2 linked regions of the Marichromatium purpuratum 984 genome follow. The protein of the gene in region 2 interacts with the protein of the main gene of each other region in a pairwise test. Links are inferred from orthologs where the notes say so. Each region holds a gene or a part of one and is shown on either strand. Other genes may lie near its edges.

What was found.
Region 1: the proteins of tsaE (region 2) and rlmB interact in binary tests that used the Escherichia coli proteins (3 or more experiments, as listed by UniProt). The link is inferred for Marichromatium purpuratum 984 from one-to-one orthologs.

Annotation. Positions count from the first base shown.
Region 1 is NZ_CP007031.1:2,389,420-2,404,724, reverse strand. Bases 5,483-8,482 are described here. They hold rlmB (23S rRNA (guanosine(2251)-2'-O)-methyltransferase RlmB), read left to right. Parts: upstream 5,483-6,610; coding sequence 6,611-7,354; downstream 7,355-8,482. Other genes in these bases: MARPU_RS10435 (efflux RND transporter periplasmic adaptor subunit), read left to right, coding at 8,157-8,482; MARPU_RS10440 (TetR/AcrR family transcriptional regulator), read right to left, coding at 7,391-8,053; rnr (ribonuclease R), read left to right, coding at 5,483-6,614. Outside these bases: MARPU_RS16745 (PAS domain-containing hybrid sensor histidine kinase/response regulator), read left to right, coding at 1-2,566; MARPU_RS10460 (DNA polymerase III subunit chi), read left to right, coding at 3,077-3,508; more of rnr, read left to right, coding at 3,921-5,482; more of MARPU_RS10435, read left to right, coding at 8,483-9,212; MARPU_RS10430 (efflux RND transporter permease subunit), read left to right, coding at 9,209-12,265; MARPU_RS10425 (glycosyltransferase family 2 protein), read left to right, coding at 12,634-14,079; purL (phosphoribosylformylglycinamidine synthase), read left to right, coding at 14,213-15,305. UniProt on the Escherichia coli protein: Specifically methylates the ribose of guanosine 2251 in 23S rRNA.
Region 2 is NZ_CP007031.1:1,551,677-1,566,980, reverse strand. The notes cover bases 4,053-7,051. They hold tsaE (tRNA (adenosine(37)-N6)-threonylcarbamoyltransferase complex ATPase subunit type 1 TsaE), read right to left. Parts: upstream 5,782-7,051; coding sequence 5,323-5,781; downstream 4,053-5,322. Other genes in these bases: MARPU_RS07100 (bifunctional ADP-dependent NAD(P)H-hydrate dehydratase/NAD(P)H-hydrate epimerase), read right to left, coding at 5,774-7,051; MARPU_RS07110 (N-acetylmuramoyl-L-alanine amidase), read right to left, coding at 4,053-5,098. Outside these bases: MARPU_RS07125 (response regulator), read left to right, coding at 1-390; MARPU_RS07120 (serine hydrolase), read left to right, coding at 716-1,666; cysS (cysteine--tRNA ligase), read right to left, coding at 2,193-3,581; more of MARPU_RS07110, read right to left, coding at 3,776-4,052; more of MARPU_RS07100, read right to left, coding at 7,052-7,279; tRNA epoxyqueuosine(34) reductase QueG, read left to right, coding at 7,364-8,446; MARPU_RS07090 (hypothetical protein), read right to left, coding at 8,453-9,142; MARPU_RS07085 (class I SAM-dependent methyltransferase), read right to left, coding at 9,165-10,367; MARPU_RS07080 (hypothetical protein), read left to right, coding at 10,562-10,957; flagellar hook-associated protein FlgL, read right to left, coding at 10,954-12,204; flagellar hook-associated protein FlgK, read right to left, coding at 12,227-14,929; flagellar assembly peptidoglycan hydrolase FlgJ, read right to left, coding at 15,028-15,304. UniProt on the Escherichia coli protein: Required for the formation of a threonylcarbamoyl group on adenosine at position 37 (t(6)A37) in tRNAs that read codons beginning with adenine.

The sequences.
Region 1 (15,305 bases), 840 kb from region 2 along the record:
CCAGGACGGTGGTGTGCTCGAAGCCAACGAGAGCTTTGCCAGGATGCTCGAGCGCCCACTCGAAACCGCGCTGCAGCTGCGGCTCTGGGAGTGGGATCCGGGCTGGTCGCGTGAGCGTACGCTGGAGGTGCTGCAGCGCTTCGAACTCGGTTCGGGCATTCTCGAGACCAAGTGGCGGCGCAGCGATGGCCAATGCATCGATGTCGAGGTCGCCTTCAATCAGATCGAGCATCGCGAGGTCCGGCTGGTGTTCTGTGTCTGTCGCGACATCACCGTGCGCAAGCGTGCTCAGGAGGAGGTGACACGACTCTCGCGGGTGATCGAGCAGACCCAGGAGAGCATCGTCATCACCGATCTCGAGGGTCGTATCGAGTTCGTCAACGAGTCCTTCCTGCGGACCTCGGGCTACACCGAGACCGAAGTGCTCGGCGAGAACCCGCGGTTGTTGCGCTCGGGCAAGACCCCGCGGGAGACCTATGTCGAGCTGTGGCAGGCGATCACCAACGGACGTTCGTGGAGCGGTGAGTTCATCAATCGGCGCAAGGATGGCGAGGAATTCATCGAGTTCGCCATCATCAGTCCGATTCGTCAGCCCGACGGCGGCATCAGCCATTACGCGGCGATCAAGACCGATGTCACCGAGCGGCGGCGGATCGATCGGGAACTCGCCGCGCACCGTGATCACCTCGAGGAGCTGGTGGCCGACCGGACCGTGGAACTCGAGCGCGCGCGCGAGAACGCCGAGGCGGCTACCCGCGCCAAGAGCGCCTTCCTCGCCAACATGAGTCACGAGATCCGTACCCCGATGAACGCCATCCTCGGGCTCACTTATCTGCTCCAGCGTGCCGATCTGGGGCTCGAGCAGAGCGAGCGGCTCGACAAGATCGGTGGCGCGGCGCGTCACCTGCTGTCGATCATCGACGATATCCTCGACCTCTCCAAGATCGAGGCCGGACGGATGGAGTTGCATCAGCTCGATTTCCCACTGCTCGCGATCCTCGATCACGTACGCTCGCTGATCGCCGATCAGGCGCGGGTCAAGGGGTTGGCCGTGGAGATCGATTGCGACGCTGTGCCGCACTGGCTGCACGGTGATCCCACCCGACTGCGCCAGGCGCTGCTCAACTATGCCGCCAATGCCATCAAGTTCACCGAGCACGGGCGCATCGCGCTGCGCGCGCGACTGCTCGAGCAGCACGCCGATGAGGTGTTGGTGCGCTTCGAGGTCAGTGATACCGGTATCGGCATCGCGCCGGAGCAGTGCGCGCGCCTGTTCACCGCCTTCGAGCAGGCCGATGCCTCCACGACCCGGCGCCACGGTGGCACCGGGTTGGGGCTGGCGATCACCCGGCGCCTGGCCGAGCTGATGGAGGGTGCGGTCGGGGTCGATAGCCAGCCCGGCCTCGGCAGTACCTTCTGGTTCACCGCTCGGTTGCAGCGCGGGCGCGGCAAGGTGCCGCCACAGCTCGATGTCAGCGCGCCGGTTCAGGAGGCGGAGCTGCGCGAGCATTTCTCCGGAGCCCGCGTGCTGTTGGTCGAGGACAATGTGGTCAATCGTGAGGTGGCGCTCGACCTGCTGCAATCGGTCGGTCTCAAGGTCGATATCGCACACAACGGCGGCGAGGCGGTGGCCAAGGTCGGGGTGGAGCGTTATGCGCTGGTCTTGATGGATGTGCAGATGCCGGAGATGGACGGGCTGGAGGCGACCCGCCGGATCCGTGCCCTGGAGCTGGAGCGTCAGCCGGCGATCCTGGCGATGAGCGCCAACGTCTTCGACGAGGATCGGCAGCAGTGTCTGCAGGCCGGGATGAACGACTTCGTCGCCAAGCCGGTCGATCCCGACACCCTCTACGGACTCCTGCTCAAATGGCTGTCGAGTGGTGCGCCGCCTCTCGAATCGGCGCGTGTGCCGGCACCCGAGATCGTCCCCGACGACACCGTGCTGGCGGCGCGGCTGGCGATGCTCCCGGGCATCGACGGGCGCCGCGGATTGACCGCGGTACGCGGCCGTACCCAATCCTACCTGCGGCTGTTGCGGCTCTTCCTGCGTGACCATGGTGGAGAGCCGGAGCGCATCGCCGAGGCGCTGGCCCGTGATCAACTGGCCCATGCCCGGCAGCTGGTGCACGCGTGCAAGGGCGCGGCTGCGACGGTCGCCGCCGATGCCGTGACCGATCCGTTGATCCGGTTGCTGCCGCTGATCGAGCGCGATAGTGAGAACACACGCCAGCGACGCGCCGAGCTGCTGATCGATCTCGAACAGGGGTTGCGCCGGATCGAGCGCGGGTTGGGCGAGCTGGCGGCCGAAGGGCTGGATGAGCGAGTCGCGATCGATGAAGTGATCGATCCCGGTCACTTCACCTCGACCCTCGATGAACTCGAGCGCTTGCTGCGCGAGGATGATGCCGCCGCGCTGCACTTGCTCGAAGAGGCCGAGCCGCTGCTGCGCGCCGCGCTCGGCGAGCGCCTGCACGCGCTCACCCACGAGATCGAGCGCTTCGACTTCGATGCGGCGCTGGTGACGTTGGGCGCGGCGCGCGCGCGGATGACCCCGGGCGAGCGCTGATCCTTGGGGCGGCGTTTGGCGTGTGCACCGGCGCCGGATGGCAAGAGGCGGACGTCTCGATGGAGGCCGACTCCAAGGGAGGAAAGAGGGCGTGGCGGACTGACCGGTTCAAATGGGCTTGACACGATCGGACTGAAGCCTTAAAGTTTCAGTCCTCGCCAGGGAGCTAAGGGTTATTGCCCTCATCCCGACCCTTATGCCGAGGTGGCGGAATTGGTAGACGCGCATGGTTCAGGTCCATGTGGGCGAAAGCTCGTGGAGGTTCAAGTCCTCTCCTCGGCACCATATTCCAAGGTCATGTCCAGGTGACGTGACTCGAGCGAAAGAAGCAAACCGGCCCATTGGTCGGTTTTTTCGTTTCTGCGTACCGATCAGGCCCTCGAACGACCGCATTCATCGCCTCGGTGAGGCATGGCGGGCGCGCGATCGGTATGATGGGCGCACCGTTGCGCCACCCGTCGGCGCGCGTGCCCGATCATCCCGCCGTCACGGCCTCAGCGTTCTGGATCCATGACCCGTATCGACTTCTACACCCTCGCCGCAGACAGCAGCGGCGACCGCTTCATCTTCACCTGTCGCCTACTCGAGCGCATCCGTGCCGAGGGGTTGCGTGCGCTGGTGTATTGCCCGGAGAGCGAGTGGGCGCGCCATCTCGACCGGTTGCTGTGGACCTTCCGCGAGGACGGTTTCCTGCCCCATGGGCTGGTCGGGCAGGTCGATGCCGAGTTCACCCCGGTACTGATCGGCGCCGACCCGCGCCCGCCGGTGCCGACCGAGGTACTGGTCAACCTCGCGCTGACGCCGCCGGATGACCTGTCGCCCTTCGCGCGGGTCTGCGAGCCGCTCGACCAGACACCGAGCGTACTCGAGGCGGGGCGGGCGCGTTATCGTCACTACCGTCAGCTCGGCCATCCGCTGGAGCACCATCAGGTGCGACTCTGAACCATTCGGGCACGGCGCGGTACCGCTCAGGTGGCGCGCAGCTGGCGCGTCGAGCAATCCCGGCGCTGACCGCTCGAAGAGGGCGCAAGGCGAAGCGGCAACTTTTCGACTAACATAAGGGTGCGACTCGATCGCTGCGTCGTCATCAGGATGATGGCGTCGGTCGAGCGACTCGATGGATGCAATCGGGGGGTATCTCGGGAGGGAGATGGTGCCGAGGAGAGGACTTGAACCTCCACGAGCTTTCGCCCACATGGACCTGAACCATGCGCGTCTACCAATTCCGCCACCTCGGCATGAGGGTCGGGAGAGGGTTGAAAACCTTCGCTCCCTGGCGAGGCGGCAAATAATAGTGAGACAAGCCGACCCTGTCAACGCTAAACTTGATTTTTTTCCGACAGACTGGATTCACGTGCCAAAAAGAAGACCCTCATCGACCGCGCGACACGCGGACCCGCATCGCCAGCGCGAGGCGAAGAAGTACGCAAACCCCATCCCCAGCCGCGAGTTCATCCTCAAACGCATGGAGGAAGCGGGCGCGCCGCAGTCCTTCGAGGAGCTTACCGGCGTGCTCGGGCTCGACGACGAGCAGGACCTGATCGCGCTCGAGCGCCGTCTTGGCGCCATGGTGCGCGACGGCCAGCTGGTGCGTAACCGCAACGACGCCTTCTGTCTGGTCAACAAGCGTGACCTGATCGCCGGACGGGTGATCGGTCATCCCGACGGTTTCGGTTTCCTGCGTCCCGATGCCGGTGGTGACGACCTCTATCTCTACAACAAGGAGATGCGCACGCTGTTCCACGGCGACCGCGCGGTGGTCCGGGTCAGCGGCCGGGATCGTCGCGGTCGGCTCGAGGGCGCGGTGGTCGAGATCCTCGAGCGCAACACCCGCTCGGTGGTGGGGCGGCTCTACAAGGAGAGCGGTGTCGGTTTCGTGATGCCCGACAACAAGCGTCTGGCCCACGACGTCATCATCCCCAGCGACCGCTATGCCGGCGCCGACCAGGGGCAGATCGTGGTCGCCGAGATCACCGACCAGCCGACCCGCCGTACCCAGCCGATCGGTCGTGTCGTCGAGGTGCTCGGCGACAACATGGCCGCCGGGATGGAGACCGACATCGCCATCCGCACCCACGACCTGCCGGTGGACTGGCCGGTCGAGGTCGATGCCGAGATCGCCGGGCTCTCCGCGGAGGTCCCGGAGGAGGCGAAGGCGGGGCGTGTCGACCTGCGCAAGCTGCCGCTGGTGACCATCGACGGGGCCGATGCGCGCGACTTCGACGACGCCGTCTACTGCCAGCGCACCCCCAAGGGCTGGAAGCTGCTGGTCTGTATCGCCGACGTCTCGAGCTATGTCCGCCCCGGCACCGCGCTCGACAAGGAGGCCTATGCCCGCGGCAACTCGGTCTACTTCCCCGACCGGGTGATCCCGATGCTCCCGGAGGTGCTCTCCAACGGGCTGTGCTCGCTCAACCCCCACGTCGATCGGCTGTGCATGACCGCCGAGCTCTATCTCAACGACGAGGGCAAGATGATCCGCAGCCGCTTCTACGAGGCGGTGATGCGCTCGCACGCGCGTCTGACCTACGATGAGGTCTGGGCGATGCTCGACGCCGGCGATGCCGAACTCTGTGAGCAGCATGCCGAGGTGCTGCCCCATCTCCACGAACTCTACCAGCTCTTCCAGGTGCTGCAGCGCGCGCGCGCCGAGCGCGGTGCGATCGACTTCGACACCACCGAGAGCAAGTTCGAGTTCAACGACCAGGGCCGCATCTCCGGCGTGGTCCCGGTGATCCGCAACGACGCCCATCGCATCATCGAGGAGTGCATGCTCGCGGCCAACGTCGCCGCCGCGCGCTTCTTCGAGCGTCGTCGCATTCCGGCGATCTTCCGTATCCACGACACCCCCAGCGAGGAGAAGCTCAGCGATCTGCGCGAGTTCCTCGGTCAGCTCGGGCTGCGTCTGCCCGGTGGCGCCAAGCCGACCGCGGCGGACTATGCCGAGCTGCTCGACTACGTCAAGGATCGTCCCGATCGCCACCTGATCCAGACGGTGCTGCTGCGCTCGATGCAGCAGGCGATGTACAGCTCGGACAACGCCGGTCACTTCGGCCTCGCCTTCGACGCCTATACCCACTTCACCTCGCCGATCCGCCGTTACCCCGACCTCATCGTCCACCGCATCATCAAGCAGGTGCTGGCAGGGGCCACCGCGGCCGATCTCGACTACTCCAAGACCGAGCTGCAGCAGGCCGGCGAGCACTGCTCGGGCACCGAGCGGCGCGCCGACGAGGCCACCCGCGATGCCTCCGACTGGCTCAAGTGCGAGTTCATGCGCGACAAGCTCGGTCAGGAGTTCGACGGCACCATCACCAGCGTCAACTCCTTCGGCCTGTTCGTCGAACTCGACGAGGTCCATATCGACGGGCTGGTGCACATCACCGCACTCGACAACGACTTCTACCACTTCGATCCCATCGGGCACCGGCTCGACGGTGAGCGCACCGGCACCGTCTACCGGCTCGGCGATCGCCTGCGGGTACAGCTCGCGGCGGTCAACCTCGACGACCGCAAGATCGACTTCGTGCTCGCCGAGTCGACCCGTCCCAAGCGCGCGCCCAAGCCCGGTGCCTCGCGCAACAGCCGCAAGCGCAACGGTCGCAGCCGCAAGCAGCGCGCCGAGGGTCAGCCGCAGCAGCCGGTCGAGTCGGTCGAGCAGCCGGTCGTCGAGCACTCGCCCGCGCCCGAGCTCGCCGCCGAGGAGACGCCGAAGCCGCGCAAGTCGCGCCGCAAGCCCAAGGGTGCGCGCCAACCTGCCGTGTCCGAGCAGGCGCAGCAGGTACAGCCGGAGCCGGCGGCCGAGCCCGCCCCCCAGGGCGAGCAGGGCGGGGATGCCCCCAAGCCGGCGAAGAAGCGTCCGCGCAAGCGCAAGCCGAAGAAGGCGCCCGAGTCTGCCGCCGCACCCGCGCAGCAGCCGGTGGCGCCGTCGGGTGACGAGGCCCCGAAGGCTGAGGCCAAGGCGCGCAAGCCACGCTCGCGCAACCGGCGCAAGCGCAACAAGAGCGGCAACGGTAACGGCAATGGCAACGGGGCCCCGCAGGCATGAAGGACTGTGCCGCAGTCGCCGGGATCCACAGCGCCCGCGCGGCGCTGAAGTTCGGCGCCGACGGGGTCGGCGCGCTTTGGCTCGAACGCAGCCGGCGCGATCGTCGGCTCGGTGAGCTTGCCGAGCTGGCGCGCGCCGCCGGCGTCGAGGTCCGTCAGGTCGATCGCGACACCCTGGAGCGCGCCGCCGAGGGCGCCAACCACCAGGGCGCGGTGGCCTGGGTGCGGGTGCCCGCGGCACGCGCCGAGGCCGATCTCGATCGTCTGCTCGATGCCCTCGAGGTGCCGCCGCTGCTGTTGTTGCTCGACGGCGTGCAGGACCCGCACAACCTCGGGGCCTGTCTGCGCAGCGCCGACGCCGTCGGCGTGCATGCGGTGGTCGCGCCCAAGGACAACGCCGTCGGGCTGACCCCGGTGGCGTGCAAGGTCGCCAGCGGCGCCGCCGAGACCGTGCCCTATGTCCAGGTCACCAACCTCGCACGCACCATGGACCGGCTCAAGGAGCGCGGCATCTGGCTGATCGGCACCGCCGGCGAGACCAATGCCGAGCTCTATGGCGCTGATCTGCGCGGCCCGCTGGGGCTGGTGATGGGCCGCGAGGGCAGCGGACTGCGCCGCCTCACCCGGGAGCGCTGCGATGCCCTGGTGCGGCTGCCGATGCTCGGTCAGGTCGAGAGCCTCAACGTCTCGGTTGCCGCCGGGGTCTGTCTCTACGAAGCGCTGCGCCAACGGCGCGGCTGAACCCATCGACGCGCCACGCCGCCCCCTGTCCCGTCCTCAGTCGGCGGGCTCCGGGGCGTAGGCGCGCAACAACACCTCCACCCCCTGCTCGATCCGGCGCGCCAGCGTCGCCGCGTCCGCGCGTGGACAGCCGCCGCTGAACAGCCCGGTGGTCTGCAACCCCTGCCACATCCCCAACAGCTGCTCGGCGGCCAGGGTGCAGTCGTGCGCCCGCAGGTCACCGCGGCGCACCGCCTCGGCGAGGATGTCGGCGAGCTTGTCGCGGGTGGCCGTCGGACCCTCGCGATAGATCAGCGGCCCCAGCCAGGGCTGCTGACTCGCCTGGCTCGCCACCATCCGGTGCATGGTGACGAAGCCCTCGCTGGAGAGGAACTCCATCAACACCCCGCCGAACTCGATCAGGGTGCGGCGCAGCCCCGGTGCGTCGGTCGGCAGCTGGTCGAGGATTGCGGTCATCTCCGCGCGTTGGGCGAGCACGGTGGCGCGGACCAGGCCCTGCAGGTCGCCGAAGTGGGCATAGACGGTGACCTTGGACACCCCGGCGGCGCGGGCGATGCCCTCGATGCTCAAGGCCTTGGTCGAGCCGGCGAAGAACAGCGCGCGGGTGGCGTCGATGATCGCCTGGTGCTTGGCGGGATCGGGTGGCCGACCGCGGCGGGGCGTGGTGGCGGCGTCTGGCTTGATCGTGGTCTTTTGCATTTACTAAACGCTTTCGTACAGTAATAATGGATAGGTCCCGTCACGGGAGCCGTCCAGACCATAACCGAATCCCGTTCGGCGACGAACGGGTGGAGTCCCGCGAGTGCGTTATCTGATCCTTCCGCTGGCGCTGCTACTCGGTGCCTGTCAGCCCCAACCCTCCGGGAACGAAGCCGTCACCGAGGCCCCGCCTTGGGTGCTCGCGACCACCATCGAGCCCGCTGCGGGCACCGTCTGGCGACTCACCGGAAGCGTCCATGCCCGTCACGAGATCCCGCTGGCCTTTCGCATCGGCGGGGCGATCGTCCGGCGCGCGGTCGATGCCGGTGAGCGGGTCGAGGCCGGAGCGGTGCTCTTCACCCTCGATCCGGCCGATGTCGAGCAGCAGCGGGTGGCGGCCGAGGCCACGGTGGCCAGTGCCCGCGCCGAGACCGAGAACGCCGAGCGCGAGCGCGAGCGTCTCGCCGACATGCTCGAGCGCCGCCTGGCCAGCCAGCAGGAGTACGACCGCGCCGAGACCGCCGCGCGCGCCGCGCGCGAGCGACTGGTGGCCGCCGAGGCGAGCCTCGAGCAGGCGCGCAACGCAGTCGGCTATGCCGCCCTGCGCGCGCCTACCAGCGGCGTGCTGATCGCTGTCTCCGGTCAGCCGGGACAGGTGGTGGCCGCCGGCGAGCAGATCGCAGTGCTCGCCGAGGACGGCGCGCGCGAGGCCGTGGTCGAGGTCCCCGAGGACCGGCTCGAGGCGCTGCCCGAGCACGCCGAGGCGCGGCTGCTCGGCGTGAGCGCGGGCTTCGATGCCGAGTTGCGCGAACTGGCCGGGGCGGCCGACGCTGCTACCCGGACCTGGCGCGCCCGCTATCGACTGATCGAGGGCGCCGCGGCGCCGCTCGGCGCCACCGTCACCCTGCGCTTCACCAGTCCGCTCGACGCTGCCGCGGGCCTGGTGGCGCGGGTGCCCCTGGGCGCCGTGCTCGAGCGCGGTCGCGGCGCCCAGGTGTTCCGGATCGACGGCGATCAGGTGGTGGCCGAGCCGGTGCGGGTGCTGGGGCTGTTCGACAGCGGGGTGGAGATCCACACCCGGCTCGCCCCCGGGACCCCGATCGTCGCGCTCGGGGTCGATCGGCTCGAACCCGGTCAGCGGGTGCGGGTGCGGCCATGAGCGAGGGACGCTTCAACCTCTCCGCGCTCGCGGTGCGCGAGCGCTCCGTCACCCTGTTCTTCATCCTGCTCACCGCACTGGTCGGGCTGATGGCCTTCCTCCAGCTCGGTCGCGCCGAGGATCCCGCCTTCACCGTGCGGGTGATGGTGGTCTCGGCGCAGTGGCCGGGGGCGAGCGCGCGACAGATGCAGGATCTGGTCGCCGAGCCGCTGGAGAAGCGCATCCAGGAGGTCGCCTACTTCTACAAGGTCGAGACCACCGCGCGACCGGGGCGCGTCGACCTGCTCGTCGAGTTCCAGGACTACACCCCCTCGGAGGAGATCCCGGAGCTTTACTACCAGGTACGCAAGCGGATGCAGGACGCCGCCCCGAGCCTGCCCGCTGGGGTGCGCGGTCCCTTCGTCAACGACGAATTCTCCGATGTCTACTTCGCCCTCTATGCGCTCTCGGCGCCGGGGCTCGAGCCGCGTCTGCTGGTGCGCGAGGCCGAGCGCGTGCGCGACCGCCTGGCGCGGGTCGAAGGGGTGCAGAAGGCGCGGCTGCTCGGCGAGCGCCCGCAGCGCTTCTTCGTCGAGTTCGATCACGCCCGGCTGGCCAACCTGCAGCTCACCCCGCAGGCGGTGATGGACGCGCTGCAGGCACAGAACCAGTTGCTGCCGGCCGGTTTCGTCGAGACCGAGGGGCCACGCCTGGCGCTGCGCCTGGACGTCGGGCTGCGCGACCCGGAGGAGATCCGTCGGGTGCCGCTGCGCGTCGGTGGCCAGCTAGTCAGCCTCGGCGAGGTCGCCGAGGTGCGCCGCGGCTACGAGGACCCGCCCGCGTACCTGGTCCGCGCCGGTGGCGAGGACGCGGTGCTGCTCGGGGTGGTGATGCGTCGCGGCGAGAACGGGCTGGAGCTGGGCGCGCGGCTCGATGACTTCGTCGCGCGTCTGGAGGCGGAGCTGCCGCTCGGCATCACCCTGACCCGGCTGACCGACCAGGCCGACGCCATCGCCCACGCCGTCGACCTGTTCCAGATCAAGTTCCTGGTCGCCGTCGGCGTGGTGATGCTGGTGAGCTTCGTCGCCCTCGGTTGGCGTGCCGGACTGGTGGTCGGTATCGCCATCCCGCTGACCCTGGGGCTGACCTTCCTGCTGATGCTGATCCGCGGCATCGATCTCGACCGGGTCTCGCTCGGCGCGCTGATCATCGCCCTCGGGCTGCTGGTCGATGACGCCATCATCGCCATCGAGATGATGCTGGTGAAGATGGAGGCCGGCTGGGACCGGCTGCGCGCCGCCGCCCACGCCTGGACGGTGACCGCCGCGCCGATGCTCAGCGGCACCCTGGTGACGGCGATCGGCTTCGTGCCGATCGGCTTCGCCCGCTCCGGGGTGGGGGAGTACGCCGGCAACATCTTCTGGGTGCTGGCCTTCGCGCTGCTCGTCTCCTGGCTGGTGGCGGTGACCTTCACCCCCTACCTGGGCTCGCTGCTGCTCGCCGACCCCAGGCCCGGCACGGGCCATGGCGAGGGCTACAACGGCCCGCTCTACCAGCGGCTGCGCGCGCTGATCCGCCGCTGCGTGGGCCACAAGCGGCTGGTGGTCGGCTTCACCTTCGCGCTGCTGGCAGTGGCCGTCGCCGGACTCGCCGGTCCGGTGCAGAAGCAATTCTTCCCCAGCTCGGACCGCCCCGAGGTGCTGGTCGACATCTATCTCCCCGAGGGCAGCAGCATCGGCGCGACCGACGCGGTGACCCGTCGTGTCGAGTCGGTCTTGGCCGAAGCACCGGGGATCGCCTCGGTGTCGAGCTATGTCGGCGCCGGTGCGCCGCGCTTCTTCCTCGCGCTCAACCCCGAGCTGCCCAACCCGGCCTTCGCCAAGCTGATCGTGGTGGCCGAGGACGTCGCCGCGCGCGATGCGCTGATCGCGCGGCTGGAGTCGCACATCGCCGCCGGCGACTTCCCCGAGGCGCGGGTGCGGGTGCACCGGCTGCTCTACGGCCCGCCGGTGATCTGGCCGGTGACCTTCCGCGTCGTCGGTCCCGACCCGTTGCAGCTGCGCGCGCTGGCCGACCGGGTGCGTGCCCTGGTCGCGTCCGACCCGCACACCCGCGGCGCCCATCTCGACTGGGACGAGCGGGTGCCGGTGGTACGTCTCGCGCTCGACCCCGACCGGCTGCGACTGATCGGGCTGACCCCACGCGAGATCGCCCAGCAGATGCAGTACGCGCTCACCGGCATCGTCGCCACCGAGATCCGCGAGGACATCCGCAACGTCTCGCTGGTGCTGCGCGGCAGCCAGGACCAGGCGGTGCGGGCCGAGGCGCTCGCCGACCTCACCCTGAAGACGCTCGACGGGCGTACCGTGCCGCTGGCCCAGGCCGGCAGCCTCAGCGTCGGCTTCGAGGACCCGGTGCTCAAGCGCTACAACCGCGAGCCCTTCATCGCGGTGCAGGCCGAGGTGAGCGGCGCCCAGCCGCCGGACGTCACCATGGCGATCTGGTCGCGACTGGCCGAGCTGCGCGCGACCCTGCCGCCGGGCTATCGCATCGACATCGGCGGCGCGGTCGAGCAGTCGGCCAAGGCCGACGCCTCGATCCAGCGGGTGCAGCCGATCATGCTGGCGCTGCTGCTGATCGTGGTGATGCTGCAGATGCGCAGCTTCTCCGGCACCCTGATGGTGGTAGCGACCGCACCGCTGGGGGTGATCGGCGCGACCCTGGCGCTGTTGGTCGGCGATCGTCCGTTCGGTTTCGTCGCCCTGCTGGGGATGCTCGGGCTGGCCGGTATCCTGATGCGCAACACCCTGATCCTCGCCCAGCAGATCGAGGTCAACCTCGCCGCAGGCATGGCCCGCGCCGACGCGGTGATCGAGGCCACGGTGCGTCGCACCCGGCCGGTGGTGCTCACCGCCATCGCCGCCATCCTCGCCTTCCTGCCGCTGGCCACCGACACCTTCTGGGGACCGCTGGCCTATGTGTTGATCGGCGGCATCCTGGTCGGTACCGCCATCACCCTGCTGTTCCTGCCGGCGCTCTACGCCCTCTGGTTCCGGGTGCGGCTGGAGGGGTGAGGGAGGTCGCCAGCGACCAGCCGTCAGCGGGTTGAACCGCAAAGCCGCGAAGGGCGCAAAGGGGAATGAGCCGCCAGCAACCAGCCGTCAGTGGGTGCGGACCCGCGCCGCCTGTGGCCTCACGCCGACATCACACATCATTCACTTCGCGTGCTTCGCGGCTTTGCGGTTCAATCCTGGCCGCTGGCCGCTGGCCGCTGGCCGCTGGCCGCTGGCCGCATTGCGTCCGTCCCGCGAGGGCGTAGAATCCCACATCGATCCCAGTGATTTTCCCGCGCCGGTGTCCGCGTGACGCCGCGACCTCGCTGTCACCCCGACGTCCACGGCGTCGGGGTGGTGTTGTTGAAGCCTGACGGATGCCGACCGCTATGACCGCACTGGAATGGTTGCTCATTCCGCTCCTCGCGCTCACCCTGGTGGTGCTGACGCTGTTCTCCGCCAATCTGGCGACCCTGAGTCTGGCGCGGCTGCTCGCGCCGCGGCGAGCGCTCGCCAGCGCCGCGCTCGACCCCGAGCGGCTGCCCGAGGTGCTGGTACAGTTGCCGCTCTACAACGAGGGCGAACTGATCGGCCCGCTGCTCGAACACATGGCCGCACTCGACTGGCCGCGCGAGCGGCTGCACGTGCAGGTGCTCGACGACAGCACCGACGACTCGCTGACGCTCAGCGAGCAGGCGGTGGCCCGCGCCCGCGCTGCCGGGCTGCGCGTCGAGCTGATCCACCGGCGTGAGCGCACCGCCTTCAAGGCCGGCGCCCTGGCCGCCGGACTGGAGTGCTCGGAGGCGCCGCTGGTGGCGATCTTCGACGCCGACTTCGCGCCGCCGCCGGACTTCCTGCGCCGCACCGTGGCGGTGCTCGAGGCCGACCCGGGGCTGGCCTATGTGCAGACCCGCTGGGCGCATCGCAACCGTGATCACAGCCTGCTCACCCGGGTGCAGGCGCGGTTGCTCGACGCCCACTTCCGCGTCGAGCAGGAGGCGCGCTGGCGGCTCGGGCTGCCGGTGCCCTTCAACGGCACCGGCGGGGTGTGGCGCCGCGCGGCGATCGAGTCCGCCGGCGGTTGGCACGGCGACACCCTCACCGAGGACCTCGACCTGAGCCTGCGCGCGCACCTGCGCGGCTGGCGCTCGGCCTTCCTCGGCGGGTTGGAGGTGCCGGCGGTGCTGCCGACCTCGACGCGCGCCTGGCGCGCCCAGCAGTTTCGCTGGAGCAAGGGCTTCGCGCAGTGCTTCCTCAAGCTCGCCCCGATGGTCTGGTCGAGCCCGCGTCTGGCGCCGTGGCAGAAGCTGCTGATCAGCCTCGAGCTGGCCCAGCCGCTGGCCTTCCTGCTCGGCTCGCTGTGCCTGCTGATGGGCCTGCCGTTCATCGCCGGGGCGGCGGTCGGCGGGCCGCTGCTGGGCACGGTGGCGATCACCGCCTCGGTGCTCGGGCTGGTCGCGCCGGTCGGCTTCCTGCTGCTCGCCGGTCACGCCGGCGGGGTGCGGAAGACCGCGCGCGAGGTCGCCGGTGCCCTGGTGCTGACCAGCGGCTTGCTGCTCTCCAATGCCCGCGCTGGGGCCGAGGCGCTGCTCGGCCATCGCAGCGAGTTCGTCCGTACCCCGAAGCGTCAGGGCGGTCCCGGCGCGCGCCGGCGCCAGTGGCGCGGTGGTCTGCCGGAGCTCGCCGCGGGGCTCGCGCTGCTCGGTTTCGTGCTGTTGCAGCAGCCCATCGCGGTGATCTATCTGCTGGTGGTGATCGGGGGGCTGCTCGGGGTCGGCGTGCTGCAGCTGCGCGATGCGCTGCAGCTCGGTCGGACCGGCGAACCCGGCGCCTGAGGCGCACTCCGGCAAATCGGCGGCAAGGACGTCATTCGGGGCGAAAATCGCGCCCCGGGTGGCGATTTTTGGGGCCTTGGTCAAGTATCATGTTCGGTCTTCGCTTGAAACCCGAACCATGAGCACATTGCCAATGCTGGTCCTCCGTGGCGCGCCCGCCCTTTCCGATCTCCGTCTACGCAAGCTCGCCGAGCGGCTGAGCGAGCATACCGCCCGCCCGCTGCGGGTCTATGCCGAATACGTCCATTTCGCCCAGCTCTCGCGCCCGCTGGACTGGTCCGAGCAGCAGGTGCTCGAACGCCTGCTGAGCTATGGGCCGAGCCTGCCCCAGCACGAGCCCGAGGGCGCGCTGGCGCTGGCGGTGCCGCGCCCCGGCACCATCTCGCCGTGGTCGACCAAGGCCACCGACATCGCCCACAACAGCGGGCTGGTGGCGGTCGAGCGCATTGAGCGCGGCATCGCCTACTACGTCACCCTGGAGGACGGCACGGCCCCCGAGGCGGCGCTGCTGGCGCGCGCCGCCGAGCTGCTCCACGACCGCATGACCCAGGTGGTGCTGGGCGCGCTGGAGGAGGCCGAGCAGTTGTTCGTGCGCGCCGAGGCGCGTGCGCTGCGTCGCGTCGACCTGCTCGGCGGCGGGCGCGCGGCGCTGGTCGCGGCCAACACCGAGCTGGGGCTGGCGCTCTCGGAGGACGAGATCGACTATCTCGCCGAGAGCTTCGGTGCGCTCGGGCGCAACCCCAGCGACGTCGAGCTGATGATGTTCGCCCAGGCCAACTCCGAGCACTGTCGTCACAAGATCTTCAACGCCGACTGGACCATCGACGGCGAGGCGCAGCAGCGCTCGCTGTTTGCGATGATCCGCAACACCACCCAGTGCGCGCCCGAGGGCGTGCTCTCGGCCTACAGCGACAACGCGGCGGTGATCGAAGGCAGCATGGGGCGGCGCTTCCTCGCCGACCCCGACAGCGGCGTCTACGGCGCGCACGCCGAGCCGATCCACGTGCTGATGAAGGTCGAGACCCACAACCACCCGACGGCCATCGCCCCCGATCCCGGCGCGGCCACCGGCTCCGGCGGCGAGATCCGCGACGAGGGCGCCACCGGCCAGGGCTCCAAGCCCAAGGCCGGGCTGTGCGGCTTCTCGGTCTCCAACCTGCGCATCCCCGGCTTCGAGCAGCCCTGGGAGGTCGACCACGGCAAGCCCGGGCGCATCGTCTCGGCGC
Region 2 (15,304 bases):
CAGGCGCAGATCCGCGCCGCCCTGCCCGACCTGCTGCCGGATCTGCTGCGCATCGAACTCGAGGGCGAGCGCGCCCGGATCGAGGAGATGATCGACGCCAGCCATCCCCAGCCCGAAGCGCTCTCGAGCCTGGTCGAGCAGGCACTGCGGGCGCATCTCGACCCGCTGGCCGAGCGCACCGCCCGCGAGGCGCTGGTCGCCGCCCGGCGCGCGGTCCAGGAGCAGAGCGAGACGATCGCCACCCAGACCCATTCCGAGGTCGCCGAGGGCCTCACTGCACTGCAGGCGCAACTCAAGGTGGTGCGGTTGTGGGTGCTCTTCGCCGCACTCGTCGGCATCGCCGCCGCCACCGTGGTCTGGCTGCTGCTCGGCGGTCTGGCTGCAGGATAAGCGGCGCACGCCCTCGCCTCGTCCCGCCTCGAGATATCAAGCCGCTTCAAGTTACGCGCTGATGACATTGAGACATCAGCGCTTTTCTTATGCACACGCCTTGTCATTTCGATGTTGCCCGCCTATCCTTTTGCGGGTTCGTCACGACCCGTGACGAGTGCGATCATCACGACACCCGCCGGCGCCACGCCTCGCGCCGCCGGTACGCACGGCCCCCTCCATGCTCGACGCTCGCCGCCAGCGAGGAAGGCGTGGCCCGGTGAAACACACGCGGCCGCGCCCCGCCGACCGCGTCATGCAGTTCTTGCCTCGGAGGGTTCGAGTTATGTATGAGTTCGCGGACGGCATCGAGCAGCCGGCTGCCGACGACAACGGCTTCTTCCTCGATCGTCGCAACTTCCTCGCCGCGCTCGCCGCCACCTCAGCCGGCCTGCTCGGCGGCAGTCCCAGCTTCGTCGAGGCCGCCGCGCGCGATCACTCGCTCAACCACCAGGTCAACGACCTGGTGCAACGGCTGCGCCGCAAAGGCGTCGTGCGCTCCAACGAGCAGACCTCCTGGTCGGTCTACGACTTCAGTACCGGCAAAAAGCTGGTGGCGATCAACGAGGACGTGCAGCGCCAGGCGGCGAGCATGATCAAGCCCTTCGTCGCCCAGGCCTACTTCTATCAGGCCACCCATTCGAGACGGGTGCGCTACAACGACGACGTGCGCCATCACATGGAGCGGATGATCCAGCGCAGCAGCAACAGCGCCACCAACTGGCTGATCGATCGGGTCAGCGCCAACCGGGGGCGACGCGGCCCGCGCGACGTCGAGGCCGAACTCAAGCAACACGCCCCCGGCATCTTCCGCCAGACCCGCATCATCGAGAAGATCCCACCGGGCGGCGGCACCTACGCCAACAAGGCCTCGGCGCACGACTACAGCCGCTTCCTCTACGCCATCTGGAACGACCGCCTGCCCTACAGCGCCGAGCTGCGACGGCTGATGTGCCTGCCCAACAATGACCGCATCGTCACCCGCGTCTCGGCCATCTCGCACCCGCTACAGGTGTGCGACAAGACCGGCTCGACGGCCAAGCTGTGCGGCAACATGGGCATCATCGAGGCGCGCGACCGGCGCGGGCGCAAGCACGCCTACACCATGATCGGCATCATCGAACGTCCCACCCGGGCACAGAACTACACTCAGTGGATTCGCAGCCGCGGCGACGTCATCCGCCAGGTCTCCAACCTCGTCTACCTGCACATGAAGGACCGTCACGGATTGGTGTAGGCGGGACGCGGCCGGGTCCAGTCGCCAGCCGCCAGTCGCCAGTCGCCAGTCGCCAGTCGCCAGTCGCCAGTCGCCAGTCGCCAGTCGCCAGTCGCCAGTCGGGTTGAACCGCAAAGGCGCGGAGGACGCAAAGGGATGCGGGAGGGGCGTCGTCGGTTGGATGAGCGGTGCCTCTATTTTGGGTTGCCGAAGGCAACCCAATCGACGTGCTCGGGAGGATGGGCCTTCAGCTTCCAGCCGTCAGTCGTCCAAACAGCTTGAACCGCTAAGATACCGTCTTGCCCGTCAATCGCCGATCATGCACACCAGCCTCCCCGACTGGAGGCTGGAAGCTGATCGCTGGAAGCTGGTTCGAACCGCAAAGGCGCGGAGGACGCGAAGGAATGCAGGGGTTCGGCGGCGTCGGTTGGATGAGCCGTCCATTGATTGGGTTGCCGAGGGCAACCCAATCAATGGACTGATCTCCCCTTCGCGTCCTTCGCGCCTTGGCGGTTCAATCACCCTGACGCCTGACGGCAGACGACACTCAACCGCGCCGCCAGGTGGTGCCCTGGGCGCCGTCCTCGAGGACGATGCCGGCCTCGGTGAGAGCGTCGCGCAGCCGGTCGGCCTCGGCCCAGTCGCGCGCGGCGCGCGCGGCCTGACGCTGGGCGATCATCGACTCGATGGCGGCATCGTCGAGCCCGTCGGTGCCGCCGTCGCCGCCGCGCAGATAGCGCTCGGGGTCGTCCTGGAGGATACCGATCACGCCGCCGAGACGGCGCAGCTCGGCGCCGAGCGCGGCGGCCTGCTCCGGCTCACCGGCATCGCGCGCGCGGTTGACCTCACGCGCCAGCTCGAAGAGCACCGCCAGCGCCTCGGGGGTGTTGAAGTCGTCGTCCATCGCCGCAGTGAAGCGGGTGGCGAACGCGCTCTCGGCCGGGGCCTCGGCCTCGGGCAGGCCGCGCAGCGCGGTGTAGAGCCGAGTGAGCGCGCCGCGCGCCGACTGCAGCTGCTCGTCGGCGTAGTTGAGCGGGCTGCGGTAGTGGCTGGTGAGGATGAAGTAGCGGATCTCCTCGGCCCGGAAGCGCTCGAGCACCTCGCGCACGGTGAAGAAGTTGCCGAGCGACTTCGACATCTTCTCCTCGTTGATGCGCACGAAGCCGTTGTGCATCCATACCTCGGCGAAGGGTTCGCCGGTGGCCCCTTCGGACTGGGCGATCTCGTTCTCGTGGTGGGGGAACTGCAGGTCGGCCCCGCCGCCGTGGATGTCGAAGTGGTTGCCGAGGCAGCAGGTGCTCATCGCCGAGCACTCGATGTGCCAGCCCGGACGCCCCTCGCCCCAGGGCGAGGACCAGCTCGGCTCGCCGGGCTTGGCACCCTTCCACAGTGCGAAGTCGAGCGGGTCGCGCTTGGCCTCGTCGACCTCGACCCGGGCACCGGCGCGCAGGTCCTGCGGATCCTTGCCCGAGAGCTTGCCGTAGCCGGGGAAGCGCGAGACGGCGTAGTACACATCGCCGTTGTCGGCGGCATAGGCCAGCCCCTTGTCGATCAGGGTGGCGACCATCGTCTGGATCTCGTCGATGTGCGCGGTGGCGCGCGGCTCGCTGGTCGGCGCCAGCACGCCGAGCGCGGCGGCGTCCTCGTGCATCGCGGCGATGAAGCGCTCGGTCAGCGCGGCGCAGGACTCACCGTTCTCGGCGGCGCGACGGATGATCTTGTCGTCGATGTCGGTGATGTTGCGCACATAGGTCACCTCGTAGCCGAGCGCGCGCAGATAGCGATAGACCACATCGAACACCACCATCACCCGGGCATGGCCGAGATGGCAGTAGTCGTAGACGGTCATGCCGCACACATACATGCGCACCTTGCCGGGCTCGAGCGGCTGGAAGGGGGTCTTCTGGCGGGTCAGGCTGTTGTGGATCTGTAGCATCGGGGTGACTTGGACTTCTCGCATTCCCGCGCGCGGCGCACGGACCAAAGCGTCAATGGTAGCAAAGGCCGGACGCGAAGGGAGAGAGGGCGCCGTTTTCGGCCCCCAGCCTCCAGTGGGCGCCCTGCCCTCAACGTCTCGGCCAAGGGCAAGCCACCAACCGGCGGCTGATCGCGCTCTGGCAGCCAGCGGGCTTACGACCCCTCGGGGATGGCGAGCACCTGGCCGACGCGGATGGTGTCGTCGGTCAGGCCGTTCTCGGCGCGCAGCGAGGAGAGGCTGACGCGATAGCGCTGGGCGATCTCGGAGAGGGTATCGCCCTGGTGGGTGACGTGACGACGCGGGGTCGCGCGCCCGTTGGCCGCTTGCAGCAGCGCGCCCTGCGGCGGGTACTTACGGAAATAGGCCTTGATCCCGGCGAGGATGGCGCGTGCCAACCGCTCCTGGTGGGCCGGATCGCTCAGTCGACGCTCCTCCTCGGCATTGGTGATGAAGGCGGTCTCGACCAGCATCGAGGGGATGTCCGGCGATTTGAGTACCGCGAACCCGGCACGTTGGACCCGACGCTTGTGCAGATCCCCAACCTCGCCGAGATGCGAGAGCACCGCGCCGGCGGCCTCGGTGCTGTGCTCAATGGTGGCGTTCTGGGTCATGTCGATGAGCACGCTGGCGAGCAGGTCGTCGCTGTCGGCGATGTTGACCCCACCGATGAGGTCGGCGGCGTTCTCGCGGTTGGCCAGCCAGCGCGCCGCCTCACTGCTCGCGCCGTTGAACGACAGGGTATAGACCGAAGAGCCGTGGGCGCGATCGTTGGTGAAGGCGTCGGCATGGATGGAGATGAACAGATCGGCCTTGTGCTTGCGTGCCTTCTCGATGCGCTGGCGCAACCGGACGTAGTAGTCCCCGTCGCGGATCATCAGCGCTCGCATGCCCGGCTCGCGCTCGACCAACGCGGCGAGCTTGCGGGCGATCGCCAGGGTGACGTCCTTCTCGTAGGTGCCGCGCTTGCCGATGGCGCCGGGATCGGCCCCGCCGTGACCGGCGTCGATGGCGATCAGCACCTCGGGGTGTGAAGGCGATCGAGCGCGACCGGCCACCACCCTGGAATGGGGCGCGGCGCTGGCCGTCCGCGGCAGCAGATCGATCACCAGGCGGTGTTTGTCGTGACGACGATCCGGCGGCAGGCTGAAGCTCTTGACCCGTACCGGACACTTGAGGTCGAAGACGATACGCAGATCGGTCTTGTCGCGAACACCACTGCGCAGCCCGACCAGCGCCGGATCATTGCCGCGCGGTCGCGGCAACGAGGCGCCCAGCCGGGCGTCGCTGAGATCGACGACGACCCGGTCCGGGCCCTCGAGGGTGAAGATCTTGTGGGAGAGCGCGGCCCGGGTGTCGAGCACCACCCGAGTCCGGCCGTCCTCGACACCGACGCGCGCACCCTCGACCGTGACCTGCGCGGCGAGTGCGGGCAGGGCCAGGAGAGCGCAGAGCAGGAGAGTGAAAACCCGTTTCACGTCGCAGCCTCGGGATCGCCGGGGGCGCCGACGACCGATGTTCTCGGGGGTGGCACGGTCGCGCAGCGGCGATGAACTACCCCGGTGATTTGACGATTCGTTGTTTTTAAGATAGCAGCTTCACCCAGAGTATTCCAAGAAAAAACCTGGGATTAGACTTGCTTCCTGAATTCCTTTGGAACGAAATGTATCGCTTACGCAACAAGGCATTGCGATCTCGGAACTCAGCGCTCATAGAGCGCTCTGGCCAACGCCAGACCCACCTCGGTGGTCGCCACCGGGCGCAGGATGCGCCCATCGGTGCGATGCTCGAGCCGGAGCTGCAGATCCGGTGGTGGCAACGCGCCATCACCGCACTCCGGCCACTCGATCACCCAGATCGCCGGGGTATCGAGCAGATCGCGCAGACCGAGATACTCCAGCTCCTCGGGGTCGGCCAGGCGATAGAGGTCGAGATGGTAGAGCTGGGTGGTGGCGAGCGCATAGGGCTCGATCAGGGTATAGGTCGGGCTGCGCACCGCGCCCTGATGGCCGAGCGCGCGCAGCAGCCCACGGGTCAGGGTGGTCTTGCCGCAGCCGAGATCGCCCTGCAGATAGAGCACGAAGGGCGCTCGCATGCGCTCGGCCAGCCGCGCCCCGAGCGCGAGTTGGGCCGCCTCACCGGCGATATGGATCTCATGCATGATGATTCTCTCTCCCGTCGGCCAGGGCGCGCACCGCCTCGATGATGTCCCCGGCGATCATTCCCCGCTCACCCGCGCGCGCCGCCCGATCACCGGCGGCGGCATGCAGACAGACCCCGGCACGCGCAGCCTCCCCCGCATCCATCCCCTGCCCGATCAGCGCGGCGACGACCCCGGTGAGCACATCTCCGGCACCGGCGGTCGCCATCCCCGGATTACCGTCGCTGCAGACCGCTGGCGGTGTCTCGTCCGCACCGCCGACCAGCGTGCCGGCGCCCTTGAGCACCAGGACACCGCCATACTTTTGACGCAAGGCCGCGAGTGCGGCGAAACGATCGGCCTCGACCGCGGCGGTCCCACAGCCGAGCAACCGCCCCGCCTCGCCCGGATGCGGCGTCAGCACCCAGTCATCGCGCCGCAGCGGCTGCTCGGCGAGCAGGTTGAGCGCGTCGGCATCGACCACCAGCGGCAACCGGCACTCGAGCACCCGCTGCCACAGCCCGCGCCCCCACGCATCCCGCCCGAGCCCGGGACCGATGGCCACCAGATCGGCACGCGCGAGCAGTGATCCGAGATCGCCGCCGTGCTCGACCCCACGCACCATCAGCTCCGGGCGGGTGAGGTTGAGCAGCGCGGCATGCGTCGGATGGGTGGCGATCGTCACCAACCCGGCCCCGGCACGCAGCGCCGCCTCGCCGGCAAGGCGTGCCGCGCCGGACATCCCCGGGGCGCCACCGATCACCAGCACATGACCACACTGGCCCTTGTGCGCATCGCGCCGCCGCACCCCCAGACAGGCACACTGGCTGGCCCAGTCGATGCGTCGCGCACTGACCGGCGCCGCCGTCAGCAGCCCCTCCGCCACCCCGAGCGAGTCCCAGTGGAGCCGGCCACAGCAGCCGGGACCAACCCCGGTCAGCAGCCCCTGCTTGAGCACGATGAAGCTGATGGTCGCGCTGGCCCGCACCACCTCGCCGAGCACGGCGCCCCGGTCGGCGTGCAAACCGGTGGGGAGATCGAGCGCGAGAACCGGCGCCGGGTGGGCATTGAGCGCACGCACCGCCTCGGCCCAGTGCTCGCGCAACGGACGCTCGAGCCCGATGCCGAGCAGGGCGTCGACCAGCAGCTCGGCGTCCTCGGGAAGGCCACCGCGCCAGGGCTCGATCGCCCCGCCGACCGCCCGCCAGTCGCGGCAGGCCTCGGCGGCCTCGTGCCGCAGCCGCTCCGGCGCGACCAGGCTCAACACCCGAACCTCGCGCCCGGCCCGGCGCAACAGCCGCGCCAGCGCATAGCCGTCACCCCCGTTGTTGCCGCCGCCAACGAGCACGCAGATCCGGCGTGCCTGCGGCCAGCGTGCGGCCACCAGTCGCTGCGCCGCGCGTGCGGCGCGCTCCATCAGCTCACGACCGCTCAGCTCGGGCTGGAGACAGGCGGCGCGGTCGAGCGCGCGGGCCTGATCGGCGCGGTAGAGTGCGTGCGGCAGCGATGGCTGGTTCATGACGGTCTGGACATGGATTGGGATCGGCGTGGCGACCCCGATTCTAGGGGGAATGGACGAGACAGGCGAGCACCGGAGCAGACGATGAGGCGCGCGCTCGATCCGCACGAGGCGCTCGAACTGGCGACCCGGATCAAGGGTTGGGGGATGGCGCTCGGCTTTCAGCAGGTCGGCATCACCGAGACCGGACTGCAACGCGCCGAGCAGCGCCTGCTCGACTGGCTCGACGCCGGCCATCACGGCGAGATGGACTACATGGCCCGTCATGGTCGTCGGCGCGCTCGTCCCGCCGAGCTGGTGCCGGGGACGCTGCGCATCGTCTCGGTACGCATGGACTACCACCCCGAGCCACGAGAGGATCCGGCGACGCTCAGCGACCCGGCGCGCGCCTTCGTCTCGCGCTATGCACTCGGGCGCGACTACCACAAGCTGATCCGTCGTCGACTGCAGCGCTTCGCCGACCGGATCACCGAGACGATCGGCCCCTTCGGCTATCGCGCCTTCGTCGACTCGGCGCCGGTGATGGAGAAGCCGCTCGCCGAGCAGGCGGGCCTGGGCTGGATCGGCAAGCACACCAACCTGATCAACCCACGTGCCGGCTCCTGGTTCTTTCTCGGCGAGCTGTTCACCGACCTGCCGCTCCCGCTCGATACACCGCTGCGCTCACACTGCGGGCACTGCTCGGCCTGTCTCGAGGTCTGCCCCACCGCGGCGATCATCGCGCCCTATCGGCTCGACGCCCGGCGCTGCATCTCCTATCTCACCATCGAGCACCCGGGCCCGATCCCGCTGGCGCTGCGCCCGGCACTCGGCAACCGCATCTACGGCTGCGACGACTGTCAGCAGGTCTGCCCCTGGAACCGTTTCGCCCGCGCCACCGCCGAGACCGATTTCCTGCCCCGCCAGGGACTCGATCGCGCCACCCTCATCACCCTGATCGGCTGGGACGAGCCGACCTTTCTGGAACGGACCTCGGGGTCCGCGATCAGGCGCATCGGTCATGGTCGCTGGCTGCGCAACCTCGCCGTTGCACTCGGCAACGCCGCCCCGTCGCCGGCGGCGCTCACTGCGCTCACACGCTGGCGCGACCACCCTGACCCCATGGTTCGCGAGCATATCGACTGGGCCTTGGCGCGCCAGCGTGAGCACAGCGCGCGTGACGGATAACGATGCTCAGGTCGGGGCACGCAGCAGCGACCACACCTCGCCGTTGCGTTCGGGACAGAGGTCGCGATCGGCCGCCGGCACCTCGGGCGAACCGAGCGCGATCCCCAGCCGGGTGGCGAGCAGGCGCTGTCGACGCTCCATCTCCAGGCTGTGATTGGGGTTGGCCAGCAGCAGCTTGAACAGCTGCAGATCGTTGTGGAAGTAGGACGAGTCAGCCTTGGTGCACTCGAGCGTCTCGAGCAGTGCGGCCTGCAGCCAGAGCCCCAGATCGCCCTTCACCGGACGCTGGTCGAAGCTCGGCATCGGCGCGATCAGCGGGCGGTTGACATGGATCTGCAGGTCGTCCGGGATCGGCTCGGTCAGCCAGCTCATGCCCTGCAACAGACCCGCGACCTCACCGCCGGCGCGCTGACGCTCGCCGAGGTCGAAGAGGATGCGGATCAGCACCATGCGGGTGGCGAGATGACCATCCCCCTCGGCCCTGAGCTGGACGAAGCGTGCCATCGCCTCGGTCAGCGCCTGATAGCGTTCGGCCACCGGCCGAGTCGAGTCGTGGCTGTCGAGATAACGCTCGAGCGCCTCCTCGAAGCGCGACCAGAAGGGATCGCGACCATGGTCGGCGATCTGCCAGTCGATCAGAAAGGGCTGGGCATAGGGATAGGCGCCCAGCCGGATATACCATGCGCTCTCGGTCATCGCGATCTCCAGTTGAGCCGGTTCACACCATCAGGCCGCGCGCGCGCAGCCGCTCGGCGCGTGCCGGCGCACAGGCAAAGAGGTTACGACGGCGCGCATCGAGCGTCTCCGCCGTACCACAGGGGGCCAGGGCGCTCAGCGCATCGACCTGGCGATACAGCGCGTAACCGAGTGTCTCGACCGCCTGGCGCAACGCACCCAGGTCGCAATCTGGAGCGACCCGCAACATCAACAGCGGGTCATACGCGGCGAAGAACCGCTCCCCCGCTCGCAACACAGCGGGCAGCTGCCCGGCGGCGAGATCAAGACGCACCAGCGACGGACTCGCGCCCACGGGCCAGGCCGCATCGGCCAAGAGTTCGTCCAGGGTCAGCGCACCGACCGTGCGCGTCTCGAAGCAGTCGCCAAGGTCGTGCGGGCGCGCCGCCCGTCGCACCCGGATCTCGACCTCGTCGGACCCGCCCCCGATCGCCTGCTGCAACAGCACGACGCGTGCCTCCAGCGCATTCTCGGCAAGGCTGCGCGCCAGCAGTGTCGCGGACTCGACAACCGGCTCGAGCGCCAGCACCCGACCGCTGCCCTGCCCCATGGCATGGGCCATGGCGAGGGTATAGACACCGAGTCCCGCGCCCAGATCGAGCACCAGATCGTCGGGCTCGACCAGACGACGCGCCAGCGCCATCTCGGGTTCCGGCCAGTCCTCGCGCTCGAGCAACAGATAGGTGGGCAAGACGTCGATATCATTGGGGACATGGATGCGCACACCATCATCCATGGTCAGCAACAGCGAGCCATCGTCCGCCGTCGATGGCCTCGGCATGGTCAGCTCCGAAGACAGCGGCGCCGCAGCCGAGGCCGGGGTCGCCGCCATCGCCTCGGTGATGCGCTGGGCGAGCGCATCGGCCTCGGGGGAGTCGAGCCCGAGTCCGCGTGCGCGCTCCATCACCTCGGCAGCCTCGGCGGCACGTCCGGCGAGCAGCAGTCCCTCGACCAGGGTCAACCAGTAACCACCAACCTCCGGGGCCTGATCGAGCGCGTGGCGCACATGGTCGAGTCCGGCGTCGAGATCACCACGCTCGATCTCGATGATGCCGAGGTTGTGATTGGCCTCGGCATGATCGACATCGAGTGCCAGCACTGCACGATACAGCCACTCGGCGGCCTCGGCCCGTCCACCGCGCTGATGTTCGATGGCCTGCTCGAGCAGTCGTTGGGAGTCTGTCACGATCGTTGCTCCGAGATTGACGTTGGCGGATCGGGTGCGGGCGAAGACCCGGCGCCCCCGTGATTGAATGGGCATCCTAGCACCGATCGGCGAGCCGCCTAAAGTACCACCGGTGCTTGCCCGGGACGTCCCCGAGTGGCACAGTCCGGACTGGGGTCGAGCACCCCGCGAGCAAGCGACGGGAGGCGTCGACCATGACCATGCACACCGACCTGATCACCGAACTCGAGCGGGCCACCGAACAGCTGCTGGAGGCGGCGACGGGCGCCGACTGGGCGCTCGTCGAGACGCTGCAGAAGCGGCGTCGGGTACTGCTCCGGCGACTCGGCACGGATCTCAAGCCCGAGACATGGAGCGAGAGCGATCGTCGGCGACTGCAGCGCATTCTCGAACAAGAGGGCCACGCCGAGACGCGTGCCATCAACGAACGGACGAAGGTGCTGCGTAAACTGCAGCGACTGCGTGCGGCCGAAGGCGCCGAACACCAGGCCGAACCGCAGGACAGCCCGGGGGCCGCGCATACCGCGCAGCGGATGCGCAAGGCCTATGGCAGCCCCGGGCAGGATCGAGGTGGGTCCAAGACCTCCTAGAGGAAGTCGAACAACGACAGCCGATTGACCTGCACATAGGTCTGCTGCGCGGCCTGGAGCACGATCTCCTGGAGCTTGAAGCGGCTGATCGCCTCGGCGTAGTCGACGTCCTGGATGTCGGAGAGGGTGCTCTCGAGATTGAGTTCGCGCTCGGCATTGAGTTCGGTCTGGGTCTCGAGCGTCTGTAGCCGGGAGCCGACGGTGCTCCTGACGTCGCTGAGCCGATCGAGACCGGAGTCGATATTGCCGAGCGCGATCTCGACCGACTCGGAAAGTCGAGCGCGGACCTCGGGATCGCTCACCGGGGTCTCCAGCGCGGTGGCGATCGCATCGAGGGTGGCGAAGATGTCACGGTGCTCGGCCGGACGCGAGACCACGGTGTCGCCATCGGCCGGCGCACCGGTCAGGGTCACGCTGCGCCCGGCGAACTCGATCGCATCGCCGCTGTTGTAGGCAACGCCCTGGATCGGCGTGCCGCTCTTGTCGAGCACGACATTACCGAGGTCGTCGACCACGGAATATTCCATGGTCCCGGCGTTGTCGGCGAAGCGGATCTCGAAACGCTCACCGGCGGTGGCATCGAAGTCCTCACGATCCCTGATCTGCGTCTCCTCGACCACCAGTGAGCCGGTGTTGCCGAGCGGTTGCTGCGCCTCGAGCACCAGGCCACTGCGCTCGGGCAGGTCCATGAAGAGGACGTCGCCACTGTCACCGACGGCGATGGTGCTGGTCGACGAGAGTTCGACCTCGCGCACCGCTCCCGCCCCCTGGGCGCCGACATAACCGACCGAGCCGTCGGCCTCCTTGTTGAAGGGCTGGACGAACGAGCGGGTCCCGGCGAACAGGTATTCGTCGTTGGCGTCCCTGGTGTTGGCGATGTCGATGAGATCATCGCGCAGCTGATGGATCTCGCTGGCGAGATAGCTACGGGTCTGGTCGTTCTGGGTGTCATTGTTGCCGGCGAGCACCAGCTCGCGGGCGCGTTGCAGCAGGTTCTCCATGGCGATGATGCTCGCCTCCTCCTGCTCGAGGCGCGGCTGGGCATAGTCGGCGTTGCGCTGATATTGCTCGTTGGCGCGGATCGCGGCATTGAGCTGGCCGGCCTGGGTCGCCCCCGCGGGGTCGTCGGCAGGGGTGAGGATGCGCCGGCCGGTGGCCAGCTGTAGCTGGGTGTGGCTGAGTTCGGACTGCGCCCGCTGCATCGCCGTGACGCCGCTCTGGAAGGCCTGTTGGGTGGAGATACGCATGCTGGGCTCGCCTCCGCGGGGCTTAACGCCTGACCGCGTTGATCAGGGTATCGAACAGGGTGCTGGTCGTGGCGATCACCTGCGCCGAGGCCTGATAGGCCTGCTGGTAGCGCAACAGGTTGGCCGCTTCCTCGTCGAGGTTCACCCCAGAGATCGACTCGCGCTGGGCCTGGGCCGACTCGAGCTGGGTGGCGCTGGCGTCGCGCACGATCTGTGCCTGACGGGTCTGGGTGCCGACCTCGGAGATCAGGCTGTTATAGCCGTTCTGGATGCTCTCGTCGCCCTCGAGGGTGCGCGCGTCCTGGAGCCGGGTCAGCTCGAGCATGTTGCGGTTGTCGCCCTCGCGCTGGACATTGCCGGAGATCTCGAAGACCTCGCCGTCATTAGGCGCGCGCTCGAGCGTGACCTCCCAGCCATTGGCGGCGATGGTCACCTGGCCATCGGCGCTCCCGCTCACCGCCGAGGTCGGCAGCGGCACGCCATCGAGGCTGTACTGGAAGGTGGTGGCGTCGTAGCTGAGTTCGACGGTGTCGGCAAAACGCGGGTGTTCGCTGTCGGTCACCCGCACCTCGGCGGCGCTGACACCGTTGGCCGGATCGGGATAAACGGCGATCTCGGCAAGCCCGCCGATGTCGAACTGGTCACCCGCGGCGGGCTGCGAGTCGAGGGTCAGCGCCCAGCCATTGGCGGTGATCGTGGTGGTGTTGCCATCCGGTGCCACCTCGACTGCTGAATTCGGCAGCACGGTGCCATCGAGGACGTAGTTGGTGCCGTTGAAGGCCAGGGTCGAGGCGGTCGAGAAATCGGCCTCGGGATCGGTGACACGGCTCTCGAGCACCGCCGCCGTGCCGGTGTTACCGGCGTCCGGCGTCACCGCCAAGGTGCCGCCACCACCGACGGTGAAGCGATCACCGGCGATCCAGGCGTTCTGCAGCTCGAGCTGCCAGCCGTTGGCGGTGATCTGGATGTTGCCCGAGGGCAGCGTGGTGAGATCCGGTGGTGTCAGGGCAACGCCGTCGAGGGTGTAGTCGGTGCCGTCGAACTCGATCACCACCTCGTCGAGCAGATCGGGGTCGGTGGTGTCGATGACACTGCGGCTGACGACATCCGGGCGCAGATTGCCCTCACCGAGGACGATGTCCACCCCGCCATTGCCGGCAACGGAGAACTCGTCACCGACCTCGGGCGTGCCATCGAGGGTCAGCGCCCAGCCATTGGCGCTGATGGTGGTGAAGCCCTGCTCGTCGACGCTGATCGCACTCGGCGGCAGCTCGACACCATTGAGGGTGTAGCCATAGCCGTTGTAGCCGACCACGGCGCTGTTGAGCAGCCGCGGGTCGTCACCGTCGACGGCGACGACCGAGGCGATCTGCACCGCGCCGGCATTGAGATCGCCGGCATCGGCGACCATGGCGCCGGCGGCGGCGATCTTCTCCGGATCGCTGATCAACACCTCCAGCGAATCGGCCGCGCCCCGCGTCGGCTGGATCAGCCACTGATCGCGCGAGGCGGCGCCGGAGAGATCCCCGGTATCGATACGCAATCCACCACCGGTGAGCACGTCCGGGTCGTCGGAATCGGGCGTCAGCGGTACATCGGTGCCATCGGGGAGGGTCTCGAGACGGTAGGCGCTGCCGGTGAAACGCAGCCGGTAGTCGTTCGGCGTCAGCTCGCTGACGTCCTCGAGGGTGACCTCGAGCTGGCCACTGGCGGCATTGCCGGGCGTCGGATAGACGTCGGGCTCGGGGATGGCGAAAAGCTCGCCGCCGAGATTGCCGTCACGATCGACACCGAGGGTGTGCTGCTGGTTGAAGGCGGCGCCCAGGTTGAGGGCGATGAACCCCAGGGTATTCTGCGCCTCGTCGAGGATGCCGGTACGCGTCTCGAGCATGGCACCGAGTTCACCGCCGGTCATGAAGCGCGAGATGTCGACCGGCTGATCGCCCCCGGAGGTCTTGAGCCCGACATCGATGTTGCCGTCACCGGAGAAGGAACGTGCGACCAGCTCGGCCGCATTCCCGCCGGTGACCAGCGCCTGACCGTTGCCGACGAAGACGTTGACCGAGCCGTCGTCCTGCACCGTGGTGTTGAGGTCGACCTTCTCGGCGAGCTGGTTGAGCAGCAGGTCGCGCTGGTCAAGCAGGTCGTTGGGCTGACTGCCGCGCGAGTCACCGGTGACGATCTGGGTGTTGAGTTCGGCGATCGCCGCGGTGATCTGGTTGATCTCGTCGACGCTCGAACGGATCTCGCCGTTGAGCAGGTCGCGCTGCTCCTGGATCTCACCGTTGACGCGGGCGAAACGCGCCGAGAGCGAATCGGCCTCGCCGATCAGCGCGGTGCGCGCGGCGATCGCCGTCGGGTCGTCGGCGACATCCTGGACGGCGGCGAAATAGTTCTCGAGCACCGGCGCCATGCCGGTGGTGGCATCGGCGAGCAGGCTGTCGACACGTTCGGCATATTCGGCGCGCACCGAGCCGTAGCCGTTGTCCGAGAGACTGGTCCGCAGCCGGGCGTCGACCAGGTCGTCCTGGATGCGACGGATGCCGTCGGTGGTGACGCCCTGGCCGACGTAATAGCCACCGGTGAACTGTGGCGTACGCGTACTGAAATCGACCCGCTGGCGGGTATAGCCCTCGGTGGCGGCATTGGCGATGTTGTGTCCGGTGGTGGAGAGCGCGCGCTGGAAGGCCAGCAACCCCGATACCCCCGTCCCCAGAATACTCATACCCGTCTCCCGTGGATCTGCCGGTTGATGGATGCCTGGCCGCCGTCAACCACGACCGACCACTCCAGTGGACTCTGTTGTCGAAGCCCTCGCATCACCTACCCCCGCACTCGTGTTCTATCGGCCGGCGCCGTGGAAACTTGAGTCGCGGCAGGCGCTTCCGTGGCCTGTTCGGCGCTCATCCGTCGCAGCTTGGCGTGGATGCCGAGGATCTTCTCAGCATAGCGTGGATCGGTGGCATAGCCGGCGCGCTGCAGTCCACGCACGAACTCGCGCGGCGAGTCGACCTTGGTCAGCGCATCACCATAACGAGGATTACGTTGGAGGAAATCGACATAGTCCTCGAATGAGCCGGCGGGACTCGGGTAGGCACGG